Regions from separate parts of the Microbacterium sp. LMX7-1.2 genome, predicted to be linked through region 3. Evidence: predicted binding sites of a transcription regulator. Region 3 holds the regulator's gene; each other region holds the start of a gene.
The links. Region 3 encodes LexA, which represses DNA repair genes until DNA is damaged. Its sites were predicted from a motif close to TCGAACANNTGTTCGA; they were not measured.
Positions count from the first base shown of each region.

Region 1 (6,301 bases), 860 kb from region 3:
TACGCGAGGGCCTCGCGCAGCGCACCGAGCCGATCCGAGGGGACGAAGTGGTCGGCGAAGCCGAGCAGCACGGCATCCGCCCCGTTCATGGTCGAGCCCGTGAGTCCGAAGTACTCCCCGAAGCGCCCGGGAGCGCGGCCGAGCAGCCAGGTGCCGCCGACATCGGGGGTGAAGCCGATCCTCGTCTCGGGCATCGCGAGCTTCGACCGCTCCGTGACGATGCGGATCGCCGCGTGGCCGGTGAGGCCGATCCCGCCGCCCATCGTGATGCCGTCCGCCAGCGCGACCACCGGCTTGGGGTACTCCGCGATCATGGCGTCCAGGGCGTACTCGGAGCGGAAGAACTCCGTCGTCGTGTCCGCCTGGCCCGCGACGATCTGGTCGTAGAGAGCCCGAACATCGCCGCCCGCGCACGTGCCGCGGTCGCCTTCGCCGTCGATCAGCACGATCTGCACGTCGGTGTCGTCGCGCCAGGCCTCGAGCGCCGCCGTGAGCGCCTGGATCATGTCGACGTCGAGCGCGTTGATGGCCTCGGGACGGTTGAGAGTGAGTCGACCCAGCGCGCCTTCCGTGCGGACGAGGACGCGGGGCGAGGCGGTCGATGCGGTCACGCGTGCCAGGCTACCCCGTCATCCAGGGCTTGCTTCTGCACATGTTCCTGCGGTAAATGCGCGATCCGACGGCTTTTCCGGCAGGATAGACGGAACCGCCCATTGCAACGAGAGGTCGCGGATGCCCGACGGACAGGTGCTCGAGTTCACGCGCGTGACGAAGCGCTTCAATGACGTGACGGCGGTGTCCGACCTCTCCGCACGTGTCGAGCCGGGGATCGTCACCGCGTTCCTCGGCCCCAACGGCGCCGGGAAGACCACGTCTCTGCGCATCCTGCTCGGCCAGGTGCGACCCACGAGCGGAACCGCCACGATCGGCGGCGTCGCCTACGCCGAGCTGCGTCACCCGCTGCGCACGATCGGCTCCGTGCTGGAGGAGACCGTCTACCGACCGCGCCGCAGCGCCGCACGCCACCTGACCATCGCGGCCAAGGCCAACGGCATCCCGCTCTCCCGCGTCGACGAGGTGCTGTCGCTCGTGGGTCTCGAGCACGAGGCCGAGGGCCGCGTCGGAAGCTTCTCCCTCGGCATGCGCCAGCGCCTGAGCGTCGCGCACGCCCTGCTCGGCGACCCCGGCGCGCTCGTGTTCGACGAACCGGCGAACGGACTCGACCCCGAGGGCATCCGGTGGATGCGTCTTCTGATGCGGCGCCTCGCGGACGAGGGACGCACCGTGCTCGTCTCCTCCCACGTCCTCAGCGAGATCGAGCAGGTGGCCGACCACGTGCTCGTGCTGTCCAAGGGGCAGCTCGTGCTCTCCAGCGGCATCGAGACCCTCGCCGACCCGTCCGGCGGATCCGTCGTCGTCGACTCCGCCGACCGCGTCGCCCTGCGCACTGCGCTCTCGAGCGCGGGCTTCGAGGTCGAGGTGCTGCGCTCCGGACTCCGCGTGCGCGGCGGGGACGCGCAGACCGTCGGTGCGATCGCCGCCTCGGCAGGCGTCGCGCTCAGCACGCTCGTGCAGCGCGGACCCACGCTGGAGGACGTGTTCATCGAGCTCGTCCGCGGAGGGACGCTCGGACCGCGCGCGGTCGCGGCGGCGTCGGAGTACGTGGCGCCGTCGGAGGCTGCCCCTGCAGTCGTCGAGGCGGAAGCCGGTCCGGAGACGGATGCCGATTCGGAGGCGGATGCCGGTTCCGCGGCGGATGCTGCGGCGGACGCGGATGCTGCGGCTGAGGCGGATGCTGTCGCGGATGAGGATGCTGCGGTGGACCCGCTCTCGGGTGCTTCGGTCGAGGCGCAGGCGGAACCGACAGCGGAAGCCTCTGCGGTGGCCCCGGAGGCGGTGACCGCCGATGCGGCTCCGGATGCAGACGCCGCGCAGGCCGCTGACGCGGACACCGGCGAAGAGCAGGATCGCCCGGCTGAGGAAGGCGCGACCACGCAGTCCTTCGACGACATCCTGTTCGGCACCGGGACCGCGCCCGGGGACGAGAACGAGGACCGTCTCCCCGAGGTCGCCGACGCACCGACGACGGGCGAGGCGGACGCCGCGGCATCCGGTGTCGAGGTCTTCGACGACCTCGGCGAGCAGGATGACGTCGCCGACGGAGGCGACGAATCGGACGATCGCCCCGAGGGGGACGATCCACGCTCCGCGGCGGTGACGTCCATGCTCGCCGCCGCCGCTCGCGCCTACTACGACGATGAGCCGGCAGACTACCCGCTCGGCGACGCCGCGGCGTCCACCGATGCCGGCGCCGACGGCGAGGAGGGCGACGCGTCCGAAGGCGCTACGGGCGACGCGTCCGAGGACGAGACCTCGAACGAGGACGCGCACTGGTCCGTCGCGAGCACGGGCGTGATCGACCAGGTGCCCGCGTGGACACCCGACAGCGACGCAGCTGAGGAGAACGATTCGGCTGCGGAGGACGACTCGGCGTCAGGGGCGGCTTCGTCCGCTGAAGGCCGTTCGTCTGCGGATGACGAGCAGGGGCACCAGGTCGAGAGCGAGCACCCCGAGCGTGAGCACCAGAACCACGAGGGCGAGCACCAGAACCACGAGGGCGAGCACCAGAACCACGAGGGCGAGCACCAGAACCACGAGGGCGAGCACCAGAACCACGAGGGCGAGCACCAGAACCACGAGGGCGAGCACCAGAACCACGAGGGCGAGCACCGTCACGACTGACGCGCCCCGAGCGACGATGCCCTCCGTCACCGATCGGTGACGGAGGGCATTCTTGTCGAGGGCTCAGGCCGGTCGGGGACGGATGACCGGCCGGCGGCGCTGCTTGGACACGGGCGTCGGTGCCGTGGCGACGATCTCCTCGACGTCTGCGGGCTCCGCGGAAACGTCGAGGCGCAGGGCCTGGGTCAGGGCGAGTCCGTGGCGCGTCGTGAGGATCAGGCGACGGAACTGCGGATCTCCGTCGAGGTCGATCACGACGCTCGGACGGTGTCGGCGGATGAGCACGAAGTCGACGCTGCCCGCCGCCTTCCAGCTTCCCGAGGCGAGCACCCCGGGGATGTGCGTTCCCGGATTGGGCACGCCGCGCAGCCAGGTCCACGCATCGTCGGTGAGCTGCACTTTCGTGATCGTCTCGCGCGCGATGCGCAGGTTGTCACGATGGAAGCTGGCCGCGCGCTCGATGGGCGAGAGCACGACTTCGAGTTGCGTCTGGTCCAGCAGCAACGTCACCATGCGTCCAGTCTGCCAGCGGTACCCCGTCCGTTGCCTGCGTCTTCTTCACAGGACCACAACGATCCCTTGTCTGTTCCCACCATCGCGCGCTGTTCCATTCCGATGTTCTGCTCGAGTTTCGAACAAAGATACTAAACTCGAGGCATGGCAGCAATTCACGACACCGATCTCGACCACCGCCGGGCTCTGCTCGACGCGTGGGCGAGAAGCGGCGTCGGATCGCCGTCCTCGAGTCCGAGGCCTCGTCGCTGCTCGCCGATCGGATGGCGCTGAGCCAAGCGGATTCGGCGGAGTACCCCTTCCACCGGGATGCGATCCACCGCTCGATGGTCGCCGAGTACGCCGCGGCCGGTCGCTTATCCACCGGCGCGACGGAGCACGCGTTCACAGATGCCGCATTCCTGCGCCGGGGCCACCCCGAGGTGCTCGCTGCCTTCCGCACAGGCTCGATCACAGCCGCCCACGTGCGGGCCATCATCCGCGAGGGCGGCGTCGTCCGTGAGGCCGTCATGAACGGACGAGCGGATGCCGAGGCTGCGGACGACTACGACGCCGGGGCCGTGATCGTCGCGCAACGCGAGTCCCCCGCGCGCACCGCCGTGCACGTCCGTTCCCTCGCCGCGGTGCTGGCCGGAGCGACCCTGCGGGAGCGCCATGCACGCGCGCGGTCGGAGCGCACCGTCACGCTGCGCTCCGTCGACGACGGACTCGCACTGCTCACCGTGGTCCTGCCAGAACATCTCGCGGTCGCGATCATGGACCGACTCACCCAGCTCGCGCGCGGTGTGCTGGCCGCGCGCACGGACTCGTCCCGGAAGAATGCGCGCCTCGCCGGTGTCGCAGACGCTCGGGACGCCGGTGTCGCAGACGCTCGGGACGCCGGCGAGGAGACGACATCGGCCGATCGCGACGACCATGCGATCTTCGCCGGCGCGACGTTCACGGTGGACCCGTCGATCACAGCAGATACGCCGACGGTCTCTGCGGGAGGCGGCGAAGACATCAATGCCCTCCCACGACACCTGTCTGACGATCGCACCATCGACCAGGTCCGCACCGACCTGCTCACCGATCTCCTGCTCTCTGCCGCACCCGGCGACGCTCACGGAACCGCTCTCGACGGCATTCACGCCCGCATCCAGGTGACGGTCGCGGCGTCGACGCTCGCCGGCCTCGACGATCGTCCAGCCGAGCTCGACGGCTTCGGTCCGCTGCATCCCGACATCGCACGGGATCTCGCCGGGCGCAACAGCGGGTGGTCGCGACTGTTCCTCGACGCTCGAGGACTCGTCACCGAGACGGACACCTACACTCCGACCGAGCCGATGCGCCGATTCCTTCGAGCCCGAGATCAGCACTGCCGCTTCCCCGGTTGTCGGATGCCGGTGCACCGCTGCCAGATCGACCACACCCACGATCACGCCAAGGGCGGTCGGACCGAGGTGCACAACCTCGGGCACCTGTGTGCGACCCACCACGTACTCAAACATCCGGACATCGCCGACGACCACCGATGGACCGCGCGGCAACTTCCGGACGGGACGATCGACTGGCTCAGCCCGCTGGGCCGCATTTATCGCGACGAGCCACAGCGCCGGGTCATGTTCTCCTGACAGGGGGAGGTACTGCCCGCGGGCGTGATCGCGCCCCGCCGGATCACGCCAGTCGTGCGACCTGCAGGGCATGTGCGCCCGGCACCCGGTCAGGTTCGCATCATCCCCGCGCGTTCGCGGCAGCCCGGGCTGCCGCCGGGAGTGCTGCCTCGATCCGCTGCAGATCCTCCTCGTCGTGAGCGGCGGTGAGGAACCACGCCTCGAACACGCTCGGCGGCAGCGCCACGCCCTGCTCGCGCATGCTGTGGAAGAACGGCGCGTAGCGGAACGATTCCTGGGCCTGCGCTTCGGTGTAGTCGCGCGGGGCGGTCGGCCGGAACGACCCATTGAACAGGTTTCCGGCGTGGGCGACGGCATGGGTGACGCCTGCGTCCGCAAGCGCGCGGTCGAGGGCCGATGCGACGCGTGCAGCGGCAGCGTCGACAGCCGCATAGACCTCGGGCGTGGCGAGGCGCAGGGTCGCCAGACCGGCCGCGACCGACAGCGGATTCCCCGAGAGCGTACCCGCCTGATACACAGGCCCCAGGGGCGCCAGAAGATCCATGACCTCGGCGCGACCCCCCAGAGCGGCGAGCGGCATCCCGCCGCCGACGACCTTGCCGAACGTGACGATGTCGGGTGTGTACTGCTCGCCGGCCGCAGCCTGCAGACCCCAGAAGCCCGCGGGGTGCACCCGGAATCCCGTGAGCACTTCGTCGAGGATCAACAACGCGCCGTGCGTGTGCGCCGTGTCAGCCAGGAAGGCGTTGAAACCCGGGTCCGGCGCGACCACGCCCATGTTCGCCGCAGCGGCCTCGACGATCACCGCGGCGATGCGGTCGCCGTGCTCGGCGAACACCGTCTCGAGCGCGGTGCGGTCGTTGTAGTCGATCACCAGGGTCTGCGCCGCGATCGGCGCGGGCACTCCCGCGGAACCAGGAAGAGCAAGCGTCGCGACACCCGAGCCCGCAGCCGCCAGCAGCCCGTCGGAATGACCGTGATAGTGCCCCGCGAACTTCACGAGAAGGTCGCGACCCGTGGCACCGCGAGCCAGTCGGATCGCGGTCATCGTCGCCTCGGTGCCCGTCGACACGAGACGCACACGCTCGATCGGAGCGGCGTCGCCCACGCGCACACGACCCGCAATCAGCTCGGCGAGCTCGACCTCACCCTCGGTCGGCGCTCCGAAGGACAACCCGCGGGTGGCGGCGTCCTGCACCGCGGCGACGACCTCGGGATGTGCATGCCCGAGCAGCGCGGGCCCCCAGGACGCGACGAGATCGACGAACTCGACGCCCGCGGCATCCGTCACCCGCGCACCGCGAGCCGAGGCGAGGAAACGCGGGGTTCCACCGACGGACCCGTACGCCCGAACCGGCGAGTTCACCCCGCCGGGGATCACCGCTCGCGCGGCGGAGAACAGGTCGTCATTGCGGTCGGTCACAGCACACTCC
Region 1 is NZ_JBEGIL010000001.1:2,516,791-2,523,091, reverse strand. It holds gene MRBLMX7_RS12335 (enoyl-CoA hydratase/isomerase family protein) at 1-611, opposite strand, end outside; gene MRBLMX7_RS12330 (ATP-binding cassette domain-containing protein) at 733-2,742, shown strand; gene MRBLMX7_RS12325 (hypothetical protein) at 2,806-3,255, opposite strand; gene MRBLMX7_RS12320 (DUF222 domain-containing protein) at 3,453-4,868, shown strand; gene MRBLMX7_RS12315 (glutamate-1-semialdehyde 2,1-aminomutase) at 4,969-6,291, opposite strand.
Region 1: the regulator LexA is predicted to act here: its motif matches at 3,374-3,389, upstream of MRBLMX7_RS12320 (DUF222 domain-containing protein).

Region 2 (6,301 bases), 470 kb from region 3:
CGCGGTCCTCGATCTCGGTCTTGACGTTTCCCTCGTAGATGAACTTGCCCATCGGCCCCTCTCCTCACTCGACACGGGGGCGCCGAACGACATCCCCCTGTCGGAGCGGCGCGCACCTGCGTAGCGTCGATCCTATGGGAATGATCTACTACGACGGTGCGGACAATCCGATCCAGATCGACGATCGCGCCCTCGCACATCTCAAAGTCGTGATCGCGACGAAGCTGCGCCGCAACGAGAGCTTCACGCTGAGCTGGCAGCATCCCGAAGGCGACGCTCCGGGCCGCACCACGATCTGGTTGCACCCCTCGATCCCCCTGCGCTTCATCTTCGACGACCCCACCCCCGTCGAACTCCGCTCCGAGTGGATCGCCGCGATGGCGAACTCGGCCAGCAGCACCGGAGGAATCACGCTGGTGCCGGAGGACGTCCTCCCGGCCCTCGAATTCGGGGAGTCGGACGACGCAGGGCGCTGAAGTCAACCCCCTGCAGAACGTCACCCCGCGCGGTAGCGTCGACACACGACCCGAGGAGGCCTTCTCATGAACGCACGGCACATCGACGACCGCCCGGACGAGGGCTACACGCCCGCGACGACGCATGCCGAGTACGGCGCGGGCGATCCCCGGTTGCGGATCAACCACGACGACGACCGCTCCGAGTTCGCGCTCGAGGCCGAGGTCGTGCGCATCGGATCCGCCGCCGAGGCCGACCTGCGGGTCCCGGGCGCTGACCCGGTTCACGCCACCATCACGCACGACGAACGGGACGAGTACGTCCTCGAGATGCACGGCGAGGGCGGGATGAACACCAACCCCGCGGCGGATGCGACGCATCCGGGCGACCGGACCGAGACGCTCCGCACGGGCGCGCAGTTCACGATCGGGGACTGGTCGTTCACGTTCGCTCGCGAGGAGTTCGCGGACCACGGCCGCCCGTTCGGCGGACGCCTCGGCGGCGAGTACTCCGACCAGCCGCTGCAGCAGCCGCGCCCGGACTATTCCGACCAGGCGGACGAGGCGCACGAGGCGGATGCCGCGGCGGGTTCGGATGCCGCGCCGGGTTCTGGTGCCGCGTCGGGTTCTGGTGCCGCGTCCGGCCCTGATGCCGCGTCCGATAAGGCACCCGACGACCCGGATGCCGTGCGATGACGACCGCGCGGGAGATCATGACGCCGAGCCCCCGTTGCATCGGTGTCAATGACTCATTGCGCATCGCGGCATCCGTCATGGCCGATCTCGACGTCGGCGCGCTGCCGATCTGCGGAGAGGACAGCAAGCTCAAGGGGATGCTCACCGACCGCGACATCGTGGTGGGCGCTGTTGCGATGGGCATGGATCCCGAGACGACTCCCGCCGGCCGGCTCGCGAAAGGCGCTCCGGTGACGATCGCGGCCGACGACGACGTGCGCGTCGTTCTCGAGCGCATGCAGCGTCATCAGGTGCGACGTCTCCCCGTGATCGAGAACCACAAGCTGGTGGGAATCGTCAGTCAGGCCGACGTCGCGCTGTCGCTCTCGGCGGCCTCGACGGGCAAGACGGTCGAGGGCATCTCGCAGTGACCGCAGCGCGAGACGCCCTGGAGAGACTGAGCGAGATCTCTGAGGAGCGCGGGTTGCGCGTCTGCGTCGTGGAGTCGCTCACCTCCGGTCGCCTCGCGAGCACGATCGGTGCGGCCGAGGGGGCCGGCGAATGGTTCGCCGGTGGCGTCGTGGCCTACCTCACCGACGTCAAGGAGCGCGTGCTGGGGCTGACGCCGGGAACGGATCCGGTCTCGGCGTCCTGCGCCGAACAGCTCGCTTCGAGTGCGCGGGACCTGTTCGACGCCGACCTGTGCGTCGCGACGACCGGGGTGGGCGGTCCGGGGCCGGACGGCGGGCATCCAGCGGGAACCGTCTTCCTCGGGTGGGCGGGGCCGGACGGCATCGGACACCGGATGCTCGCGCTCGCAGGCGATCCGCACGAGGTCCTCGACGAGACGGTCGACGCGGCCGTGAAGCTCTTGGCGTTCCATGCGGAAGGGCTGCGCGCCCCGGGGCCGCGCCGCGAGCGCGCCGATGCGCCCTGAACCGTGAGCGCGGTGATGTGCCCTGAACCGTGAGCGCGGCGAGGAGTCCGGCTCAGCGCGGCGACGAGGATGCCGGTATGTTCCGTGACTGACCCTCGGTATATTCGAACGTTTGTTCTAGACTGGGAGCATGACCCGGCGCACCGATCTCGACCTCGACATGGAGGAACGGTGCCGCCTGCTCGATGACTGGGTCGATACCCGCCGACAGATCGCGGCACTGGAGGCGCGCGCGTCGAACCTGTTGATCGACCGGATCGCGGTGCACGATGCGGATGTGGCGGAGAGTCCGTTTCACCGGGACGCGATCTACCGGTCGATGATCGCCGAGTACGCCGCCGCCGGACACATACCGCGTGCGACGGTGGAGCACGCGTTCACCGACGCTCGCACCCTCTCCCGCGACCTGCCCGCGGTGCGCGCCGCGTTCCAGGCCGGGACGATCACGGTCGGACACGTCCGCGAGATCGTCCAGGCGAGCACGGTCGTCTCCGAGGCGGTGCTCAACAACGTCGTGGATGCCGAGACGTTGGGCCTGTACGAGCAGTCGGTGCTCGTCGTCGCCGAACAGGACACCGCCGCCCGCACCCGAGCACACGCCCGCAAAGTCGCCGCCGCTCTCGCGAAGCAGACCGTCGTCGAACGCCACCGCCGCGCCACCGACGAACGATGCGTGAACGTCCGCTCCGTCGACGACGGCCTCGCCCTGCTCACCGCCGTGCTCCCCGAATGGCTCGCCGTCGCGATCGCCGACCGCCTCACCCGCATGGCCCGCGAGATCGTCCGCACCCGCAACGACCGCGAACCCGTCCTCCCGCCGCTCGAACCCTCCGCCCCCGACGACGAGTTCGCGCGCGACCTCGTGCCCGGCGATCCCCGCCTCGACGCCGACCAGGGGCAGAACATCATCCACGGCAAAGACGGAACGTACACGATCGACCCGCTCGCCGGACTCGTCGACCCGCTCACGGATCCGTCCAGCCCCGACATCGAGCACGTCCCGGCCGATGAGCGCACGCTCGACCAGATCCGTGCCGACCTCCTCACCGACCTGCTCCTCGCCTCAGCCCCCTCCGAGACGCTCGGCACCGGACTGGACACCATCCAGGCCCGCATCCAGGTCACCGTCTCCGCGACCACCCTCACCGGCACCGACGACCGGCCCGCGGAACTCGACGGCCACGGCCCGCTCCACCCCGACATCGCCCGCGACCTCGCCGGACGAAACACCGGATGGTCCCGCCTCTTCCTCGATCCCACCGGACTCGTCACCGAGACCGACACCTACACCCCCACCGAACCCATGCGCAGGTTCCTCCGCGCCCGCGACCAACACTGCCGCTTCCCCGGATGCCGAATGCCCACCCATCGCTGCGACATCGACCACACCCACGACCACGCCCTCGGCGGACCCACCCGCACCGACAACCTCGCCCACCTCTGCCGCACCCACCACACCCTCAAACACCCCGACAACGACGACCCCTACCGATGGACCGCACACCAGCACCCCGGAGGCGACCTCACCTGGACCAGCCCCCTCGGACGCACCTACACCGACCCACCACGACGACGCGTCATGTTCATCTGACGCACGCGTGTCCGCGAGGCTAGTGGGGGTATGCGCTCGTTCGGCACGTGGGCATGCCTCAGCGTCCGGGCACGAGTCCGATCCGCAGCGGTGCGTCCGGGGCGGTTGCCGCGACGAGCGCCTCGTCGATCGCCGCGAGCTGACGGACTTCTCCGACCGCGTCGGCGAAGGGGTATGCCCGCCCACGTCCGGCGAGGAAGGCGACGGCCTCGGCGAGCTCCGCTCCGGTGTAGTTGTGCACGCCCGCAATCGTCACCAGGCGACGCACAGCGCTCTCGGCATCGAACGGCACGGGATCAGCCGGGAACACACTGCCGACCAGTACGACCGTTCCGCCCGTGGCCACGCCCTCCAGGGCCTGCGACACCGCATGTCCCGACGCCTCGATCACGACGTCGGGATCGCGGTCGAGGCACGTGGCCCCGAAGCGCGACGCCAGTGCACGACGCAGCGGGTTGGGGTCGAGGACCTCGACCGTCGCGCCCCGCTCCACCGCGATCGCCGCGGCCGTGAGCCCGACCAGACCCGCGCCGTGGACGCGGACGGCGGCGCCGTCGAGATCCCGATCCCGGGCCGCGCGGGCGACAGCCGCCCACGCCGTCGCGGTCGCGCACGAGGCGGGAGCGAGCACCGAGGCAGGGAGCGACTCCGGCGCGCGGACGATCGCAGTCCCGCCCCGCACCTGCACATGGCTCGCGAACGCCCCGGTGAGGTCGCCGTGGACGCCGATGCGGTCGTGCCCGTACTTGCCGAGCGTGCGGCACTTCTGCGACAGGCCGCCCACACAGCGGTCGCAGGTGCCGCACGAGATCGTCACCGACCACACCACCCGGTCGCCGATGCGCAGCGGTGTGCCGTCGACCGCGGTGGCACCCGCATCGCCCGTCGCGATCACGCGACCGACGCACTCGTGCCCGAGGACCAGGGGCACGGGCACCGCACGCCGTCCCTGCACGGTGTGCACGTCGGAGCCGCAGATGGTCGACAGCTCGACCGCCACGAGCACGTCGTCGTCGCCGAGCGCCACTCCGGGCACCGCGATCGTCTCGTGCGGATGGCCGTCGCCGATCCACACCATCGCCGTCGCGGCGGGGCGCAGTGTGACGTCGCGGCGATGGCCGGGGGGCCGGATCAGCAGAGTGCCCATATCCCGCGCCTCAGGAGGTCGCGACGAGACGCAACAGCCCGTGCTCCGCCAGCGACCCGCGCAACGCCGAGACGTCGGCGAGCACCGCGTCGGCCCCCGCGCCCGACAGAGCGCGGAAGTCGTGAGCACCCGTCAAGACCCCGGCTACGAAACCCGCGCCGGCCCGGCGTCCGGACTCCACGTCGCTGACGGTGTCCCCTGCGACCGCCACCGCCGCGACCGCGGAGGTCCCGGTGCGCAGCAGCGCCGTGAGAACGAGGTCGGGAGCGGGCCGTCCACGTCCGGCATCCACCGGCGAGAGCGCCAGATCGACGAGTCCGCGCCAGCCGAGGCCGTCGAGCAGCGCATCACGGGTGACGGGCGCGAACCCCGTCGTCAGCACGACAGCGAGACCCGCGTCCTTGAGATCCTGGATCGCATCGGCAGCACCCGGGATCGGCGACACCCCCTGCTCGGCGACGATCTCGGCATAGGCGCCCTCGAACGCGGCGGTGGCGCGCCTCGCCGCCTCCCGGTCGCCGCCCGCGAGATGCGTGAACACGTCGATCTTCGACTGGCCCATGGTGTCGCGGACATACTGCAGAGCGTCCTCCCACGGCATCCGGTCGGCGACGCCCGTGCGTTCCGCCGCGCGCTGGAAAGCGGACTCCACGACGCCGTCGTCGAGCACGGTGGTGCCTGCCATGTCGAGGACGACGAGTTCGACGGGTCGGGGTTCGTGAGCGGTCATGGCGTTCCTTCCATAGCGGGTGTCCACCCGAAGGCGGCGGTGAGATTCTCTTCGGCGAACCCCAGTCCCGTCGTCATACCGATGCCGGTGGTCGCGGCGAGCACCAGCACCCCCTCGACGCCCCTGTCGACGAGGAACTCCTGCGGCCCCTTGGCGTAGACCCCCTGCCAGCGCTCCAGTACGCGCGGGGCACCGATCTCGAACAGAGCCTCGGCCTCGGCAAGGAAAGCCGCGAACGCGGCTTCGGGCTGGAACGGCGGCGGAGCCGCCGCGGTCGCATGCGAGTCACCGAGGATGAGCGTGCCGTCGGGCAGCTGCGTGTACATCTGGTTGAGGTCGAGCGCGGCGAGGTCGGGCCGTTCGGCGTGCAGTCGCTCGCGCAGCACCTGAGCCGCCGTCGACTGCGCGAAACGCCCGTACCGCACGAGCGACCAGCCCGTGAGCAGCGGCGCCGACAACGGCCGCGGAAGATCCGCCGCGATGCGCATCATGTCGAGCGCGCAGCGCTCTACGCCCACCCGCTCCGCGACGTCGGGCAGCAGCTGGTCGACGTCATGGTTCGCCGCGACCACGACGACCTCCGCCGAGATCACCCCGCGCGTCGTGCGTACCGCGCCCGCCGCGACCTCGAGGGCCGCCGTGCGGAACCGGAACTCGACGCCGAGTGCGGCCAGATGCCGCACGATGGCCGGGGCCGCCGCGCGCGGGTCGGTCTGCAGATCCGTCTCGATGTGGGCGCCGCCCACCAGCCCTTCGATGCGCAGCG
Region 2 is NZ_JBEGIL010000001.1:2,898,416-2,904,716, reverse strand. It holds gene MRBLMX7_RS14190 (ATP-dependent DNA ligase) at 1-52, opposite strand, end outside; gene MRBLMX7_RS14185 (hypothetical protein) at 135-476, shown strand; gene MRBLMX7_RS14180 (FHA domain-containing protein) at 543-1,151, shown strand; gene MRBLMX7_RS14175 (CBS domain-containing protein) at 1,148-1,561, shown strand; gene MRBLMX7_RS14170 (CinA family protein) at 1,558-2,067, shown strand; gene MRBLMX7_RS14165 (HNH endonuclease signature motif containing protein) at 2,198-3,658, shown strand; gene MRBLMX7_RS14160 (alcohol dehydrogenase catalytic domain-containing protein) at 3,717-4,805, opposite strand; gene MRBLMX7_RS14155 (HAD family hydrolase) at 4,816-5,535, opposite strand; gene MRBLMX7_RS14150 (TIGR03364 family FAD-dependent oxidoreductase) at 5,532-6,301, opposite strand, start outside.
Region 2: the regulator LexA is predicted to act here: its motif matches at 2,172-2,187, upstream of MRBLMX7_RS14165 (HNH endonuclease signature motif containing protein).

Region 3 (6,301 bases):
GCCGGGGTCGAGCAGGTTCAGGACCAGCTGCAGTACCTGGAACCCCTGTTCTCGGCGCTCACGGTCGCGACGTACATCGCAGTGGGCATCGCCGTGCTGATGCTCATCGCCGCGATCCTGCTGATCGGCACGACGATCCGATTGTCGGCGTATGCGCGTCGCAAGGAGATCGGCATCATGCGACTGGTCGGGGCGTCGAACCGCTTCATCCAGACCCCGTTCGTGCTGGAGGGCGTGTTCGCGGCGTTCCTCGGGTCGGTCCTCGCGAGCGCCGCGGTCGTCGCCGGGGTGCACTTCGGCGTCAACGGCTATCTCCGCGGACGTGTGCCGTTCATCACGACCTGGATCACGATGCAGGATGCCGCGCTCGTCGTTCCCGTCCTGATCGGCATCGGCGTGGTGCTGGCCGCGCTCTCGGCCGGGTTCGCTATCCGCCGGTGGCTTCGCACCTGACCCGCTCCGCGGTATAGACTGACAGGCTGCCGTGCGCCCGCCACCGGGCACCGCACGATGCCACGGCACGGATCAGGAGAGAATCATGCCCAGGGAACGCGGGGAGAAGGTCATCGCGACCAATCGTCGCGCACGTCACGATTACAACATCGAGAAGTCGTACGAGGCGGGGATGGTGCTCACCGGCACCGAGGTGAAGTCATTGCGTCAGGGACGCGCCAACCTCAGCGACGGCTACGCGTTCGTCAAAGGCAATGAGGTGTTCCTGGATGCCGTGCACATCCCCGAGTACTCGCAGGGGCACTGGACGAACCACTCGGCCAAGCGCATCCGCAAGCTGCTGCTGCACCGCGAGGAGATCGCCAAGCTCGCTCACGCCGTCTCGGCAGGCGGGTACACCCTGATCCCGCTCAAGCTGTACTTCTCGGACGGCCGGGCGAAGGTCGAGATCGCCTTGGCGAAGGGCAAGCGCGAGTATGACAAGCGCCAGACCCTGCGCGAGCGTCAGGACACCCGCGAGGCCGAGCGCGCCATGCGCCTGCGCAACCGCGTCGGCGACTGACCGTCGCCCGCTGATCCGACGCCGGTGACGGCACAGCCCTCAGGGCGCGGGTGTGAAACCGAACACGCGGCCGAGGAACGCCAGCTCGCGCTCGAGCGCGTCGACGATCGTCTCCGCCGCCCGGAAGCCGTGCCCTTCCGTCGGGTACGCCACGTACTCGTGCTCCACGCCCCGCGACCGCAGCGCGTCGCGGATCGCCTCGGACTGGGCGGGAGGCACCACGCGATCCTCTCCGCCCTGCATCAGGAGCACCGGCACGTCGATGCGGTCGGCGTGCGTGAGCGGCGACCGGTCGACGTACAGCTGCTCGGCCTCGGGGAGCGGACCCACCAGGCCCTCGATGTAGTGCGCCTCGAAGTCGTGCGAGTGCTCGACCAGCATCCGGAGATCCGCGACGCCGTAGCGGCTGATCCCGGCGGCGAACGTGCCGCCCCGCACGAGCGCAGACAGCACCGTCCACCCACCCGCCGAACCGCCGCGGATCGCGATGCGCGCCGGGTCGGCCAGCCCGGCATCCGCCAGGCCGCGCGCGGCCGCGATCACGTCGTCGACGTCGACCACGCCCCACTGGCCGTCGAGCCTCTCGCGGTACGCACGGCCGTAGCCCGTCGATCCGCCGTAGTTGACGTCGAGCACGCCGATGCCGCGGCTGGTGTAGAACGCGACGGCGGCGGAGGACGCCCCGGTGACATGCGCCGTAGGACCGCCGTGCACGAAGACGACGTACGGCGGGAGCTCGCCGTACGGCGCGGTGTGCTCGGGGTTCCGCGGGGCGTAGGCGAACGCGTGCACGGGGCCGTGCGGGCCGTCGACGAGCAGGACGGATGCCGTGGGCATCCACGCAGGATCCGCTGGCGTCCCTCCGGCGACGCGTTCGACCGCGCCCGAGTCGACGTCGACCGCCCACACACCGGGTGCCGACGTCGAGCTGCTGCCGGACAGCAGCACGCGGGAGCCCGAGACGTCGTCGACGCTGACGTGACCGTCGGCCGCGAGGGTCAGCGGGCGTGCGCTGCCGTCCGGTGAGACGACCACCACGTCGTCGCGACCGTTCGTGCGCACCGCCAAGATGCGGCCGTCGTCGAGAGGCTGGAACCACCTGTTGCCGAGAACCCAGAGCCCGTAGCCGGTGTCGGCGTCGATCCCGGCGGCCGACACGGGGCGGGCATGTGCGTCGCCTCCGTCGCCGTCGCCTCCGTCGCCGTCGCTGAGGCGGAGCCGCTGCAGCGCCCAGCGCCCGGAGGGATCGTCGGCGTACACGAGCTCGTCGTCGCCGGTCCACTCCGGCTGCAGGGCGGCTCGGGTCGCAGGTGCGATCCTCCGGTCGCAGTCCGCGATCACGAGTGCGGCCGACTGCCACGGCATCCGGGGAGCATGCCACTCGACCCACGCGAGGCGGGAGCCGTCGGGCGAGAGCGCGGGATGCGCGTAGAAGCCCTCGCCCTCCACGATCACGGTGAGTGCGCGCTCGTCGTCCGCGGCCGAGCCGTCCAGTGGGATCTCCACGATGCCGCGGCGGTGCGGATCGCTCGTCAGGTTCTCACGGACCGCGAACAGGCGCCCGTGCTGCAGACGCAGTCCGCCGTGAGCCGGCCCGGGCGGGGTGAGCGGCACGGGATCGCCGCCGCGCGGCATCCGGCGCACACGCTGGTCGGCCGCGTCGACGAAGTACAGGGTGCCGTCGTGGTCGGCCGTCCAGGCGCCACCGCCGTACTCGTGCACACGGGACCGCGCGTTCCACGGAGCGGGCAGGACCACCGCGCCCGTCGAGCTGCGCACCGCGACGCGGCCGCCCTCTGCCGGCACGGACTCTCCCCACCACACCTCGTCGCCGACGAAGCGGGCACCGTCGATGCGCGGCGCGGCTGCGGCGATCGACGCGGGGGAGAAGGGGGAGGACCAGGAGCCGTAAGGTGCGGTCATGCCTTCGAGCCTAAGCGCGGGGCGCCGTGCGGTGCCTTCCGGCGCGCGTCGAGGGAGCGGGACGGCGCGCGGTCGTGCGGTGCGGCGCGGGCGGCGAACAGCGCAGAATCAGACGGCGCGCAGTCAGGCGGCGCAGTGTCAGACGGCGCGGAGGACGGCTACGACCTTGCCGAGGATCACGGCCTCGTCGCCGAGGATCGGCTCGAACGCGGAGTTGCGCGGCAGCAGCCACGTGTGACCGTCGCGGCGTCGCAGCACCTTGACCGTGGCTTCTCCGTCGAGCATCGCGGCGACGATCTCGCCGTTCTCGGCGGTGCCCTGGGATCGCACGACCACCCAGTCGCCGTCGCAGATCGCAGCGTCGATCATCGATTCGCCCGAGACCTTCAGCATGAACAGGTCGCCCTTGCCGACGAGCTGACGCGGCAGCGGGAAGATCTCCTCGACCTGCTGGTCGGCGGTGATCGGGACACCCGCGGCGATGCGGCCGACCAGGGGGACGAGCGCGGCGTCGCCGACGGGGGCCGCGACGTCGGCGGGGTTCTCGGCGCCGGTGCCGGGGAGGTCGATCAGCACTTCCATGGCCCGTGTCTTGCCGGGATCGCGGCGCAGGTAGCCGCTGAGCTCGAGTTGGCCGAGCTGGTGGGTCACGCTCGACAGCGACTTGAGGCCGACGGCGTCGCCGATCTCGCGCATGCTCGGCGGGTAGCCGTAGCGGCTGATGGAGGTCTGGATGACCTCGAGGATGGCCATCTGCTTGGGGCTGAGGCTCTTCCGACGACGAGTGCGCGGCGCCTCGGCTTCAGGGGCGGAGTTCTCGCTCATGGTTCTCCTCAGGGGTGCGGATCCGGCGTCTCGATTCGAATGTCGGAGGTCCGTGGTGGGGTGTTCGTATCGAAACCGTATCCGAGAAACGCGCCGATAGGGAATATCTGTTCGAGCGTGTCGGTTATCTCGGGGGCCGGATTTCGAAGAAGTCTTGACAGATGTTCGAATTCGAAGATAACTTCGGAACGTAGCTTCGCATCCTCGGCTCCCGGCCGAGTCGCGGATGCGAACGCTACGCCACCTTCACCGCCCCGCGGTCACCCAGAGGAGCATGAGATGAGCACCATCACCTTCAGCAGCGCAGCAGTCCTTCCGGCACGTCCGGCGACTCGCATCCGGCTGACGGCGCGCGGTCGTCGGGTCGTGCTCGCTCTCGCGGCTGTGCCGCTCGCGGCGGGCATCGCCTTCGGTGCGCTGAGCGGCGGGAGCGCGATCGCATCGAACGAGGACGTCGCGACGGCATCCTTCGAGACCGTGACCGTGATGCCCGGCGACACCCTCTGGTCGATCGCCGAGAGCGTCGCACCGGGTTCGGACCCGCGTGAGGTCATCGGCGACATCACCCGGCTCAACGCGCTGCAGGGCGGCGCGCTGCAGATCGGTCAGGAGATCGCGATCCCCGCGGCCTACTCGGAGTGAGTGCTTCACTCGGCGTCACCGAGTGACGCGCCGTGCCCCGCTCGGCCTACCATGGGAAGGGTGACTGCTTCGCTCGCCGACCTTCCGCTCCGTGACGATCTCCGAGGTCTCACCCCGTACGGTGCGCCTCAGGCCCCGCTTCCCATCGCGCTGAACGTCAACGAGAACACGCATCCCGTGCCCGATGCGGTCGCCAGCGACATCCTCGACGACATCGCTGTGGCGCTTCGCGACGTCAACCGGTATCCCGATCGCGAGTTCACGACCCTCCGCGAAGGTTTCGCGGAGTACCTCGGCCACGGACTCGACGCCTCGCAGATCTGGGCCGGCAACGGTTCGAACGAGGTCCTGCAGCACATCCTGCAGGCGTTCGGTGGGCCCGGTCGCACCGCGTTCAGCTTCGCGCCCACCTACTCGATGTACCCGTTGATCGCGAAGGGGACCGGCGCGAGCTGGGTCGCGGGCACCCGTCAGCCGGACTACACGATCACCCCCGAGGAGGCCGCCGCGCAGATCGCCGAGGTCGATCCCGACGTCATCCTGCTCTGCGCGCCCAACAACCCGACGGGCACCCCGCTGGGGCTCGACGTCGTCGAGGCGGTCTACGAGGCCTCGCGGGGCATCGTCGTCGTCGACGAGGCGTACCAGGAGTTCGCACCGCACGACGCGCCCTCCGCTCTCACGCTGCTCGACGGCCGTCCGCGCCTGGCGGTCTCGCGCACCATGAGCAAGGCCTTCGCGTTCGCCGGCGCGCGTGTCGGCTACCTCGCCGCCGACCCCGCGTTCATCGACGCCCTGCGACTCGTCCGGTTGCCCTATCACCTCAGCGCGCTCACACAGGCGGCGGCGATCGCGGCACTGCGCAACTCCGACGTGATGCTCGGCATGGTCGCGGAGATCGTCGAGCAGCGTGATCGGATCTCGGCGACGCTCGAGGCGCTCGGCTACACGCCGCACGAGTCGTGGTCGAACTTCGTGCTGTTCGGCGGCGTCGCCGATCCGAAGCGCGTCTGGCAGGAGCTGTACGACCGGGGAGTGCTGATCCGCGACGTGGGGCTTCCCGGGCACCTCCGTGTGACAGCCGGCACCGAAGCCGAGACCACCGCGTTCCTGGACGCCCTCGCATCGATAGGATCGGCATCATGAGCAGCACCGCCCAGGCCCCGCGCACCGCCAACCGCGTGCGCAGCACCTCCGAGTCGACCGTCGAGCTCGAGCTGAACCTCGACGGCACGGGCGCGAGTCGCATCGACACCTCGGTGCCGTTCTTCGACCACATGCTCACGGCGTTCGCGAAGCACTCGCTGACCGACCTCACGGTGCGCGCCTCCGGTGACACCCACATCGACGCCCACCACACCGTCGAGGACATCTCGATCGTGCTCGGTCAGGCGATCCGCGAGGCGCTCGGCGACAAGTCGGGCATCGCCCGCTACGGCGACGCGCTCGTGCCTCTCGACGAGGCGCTCGCGCAGGCCGTGGTCGACATCTCCGGACGGCCGTACCTCGTGCACACCGGCGAGCCCGTCGGCTTCGAGCACCACCTGATCGGCGGTCACTTCACGGGGGCGCTCGTGCGGCACACGTTCGAGGCTCTCGCGTTCAACGCCGGCCTCACGGTGCACGTCCGAGTCCTCGGCGGCCGCGACCCGCACCACATCGCGGAGGCCGAGTACAAGGCGTTCGCGCGCGCGTTCCGTCAGGCCAAGGCTCTCGACCCGCTGGTCGACGGCATCCCCTCGACAAAGGGAGCGCTGTGAGCCGGACGCCCCGCGTAGCCGTCTTCGACTACGAGTCCGGCAACGTGCACTCGGCGGTCAAGGCCCTCGTCGCGGCCGGAGCGGATGCCGTGCTCACGCGCGACCGCTCCGAGGCGCTCGAGGCCGACGGCCTGCT
Region 3 is NZ_JBEGIL010000001.1:3,372,980-3,379,280, forward strand. It holds gene ftsX (permease-like cell division protein FtsX) at 1-453, shown strand, start outside; gene smpB (SsrA-binding protein SmpB) at 539-1,015, shown strand; gene MRBLMX7_RS16565 (prolyl oligopeptidase family serine peptidase) at 1,055-2,938, opposite strand; gene lexA (transcriptional repressor LexA) at 3,077-3,763, opposite strand; gene MRBLMX7_RS16575 (LysM peptidoglycan-binding domain-containing protein) at 4,043-4,405, shown strand; gene MRBLMX7_RS16580 (histidinol-phosphate transaminase) at 4,457-5,551, shown strand; gene hisB (imidazoleglycerol-phosphate dehydratase HisB) at 5,548-6,165, shown strand; gene hisH (imidazole glycerol phosphate synthase subunit HisH) at 6,162-6,301, shown strand, end outside.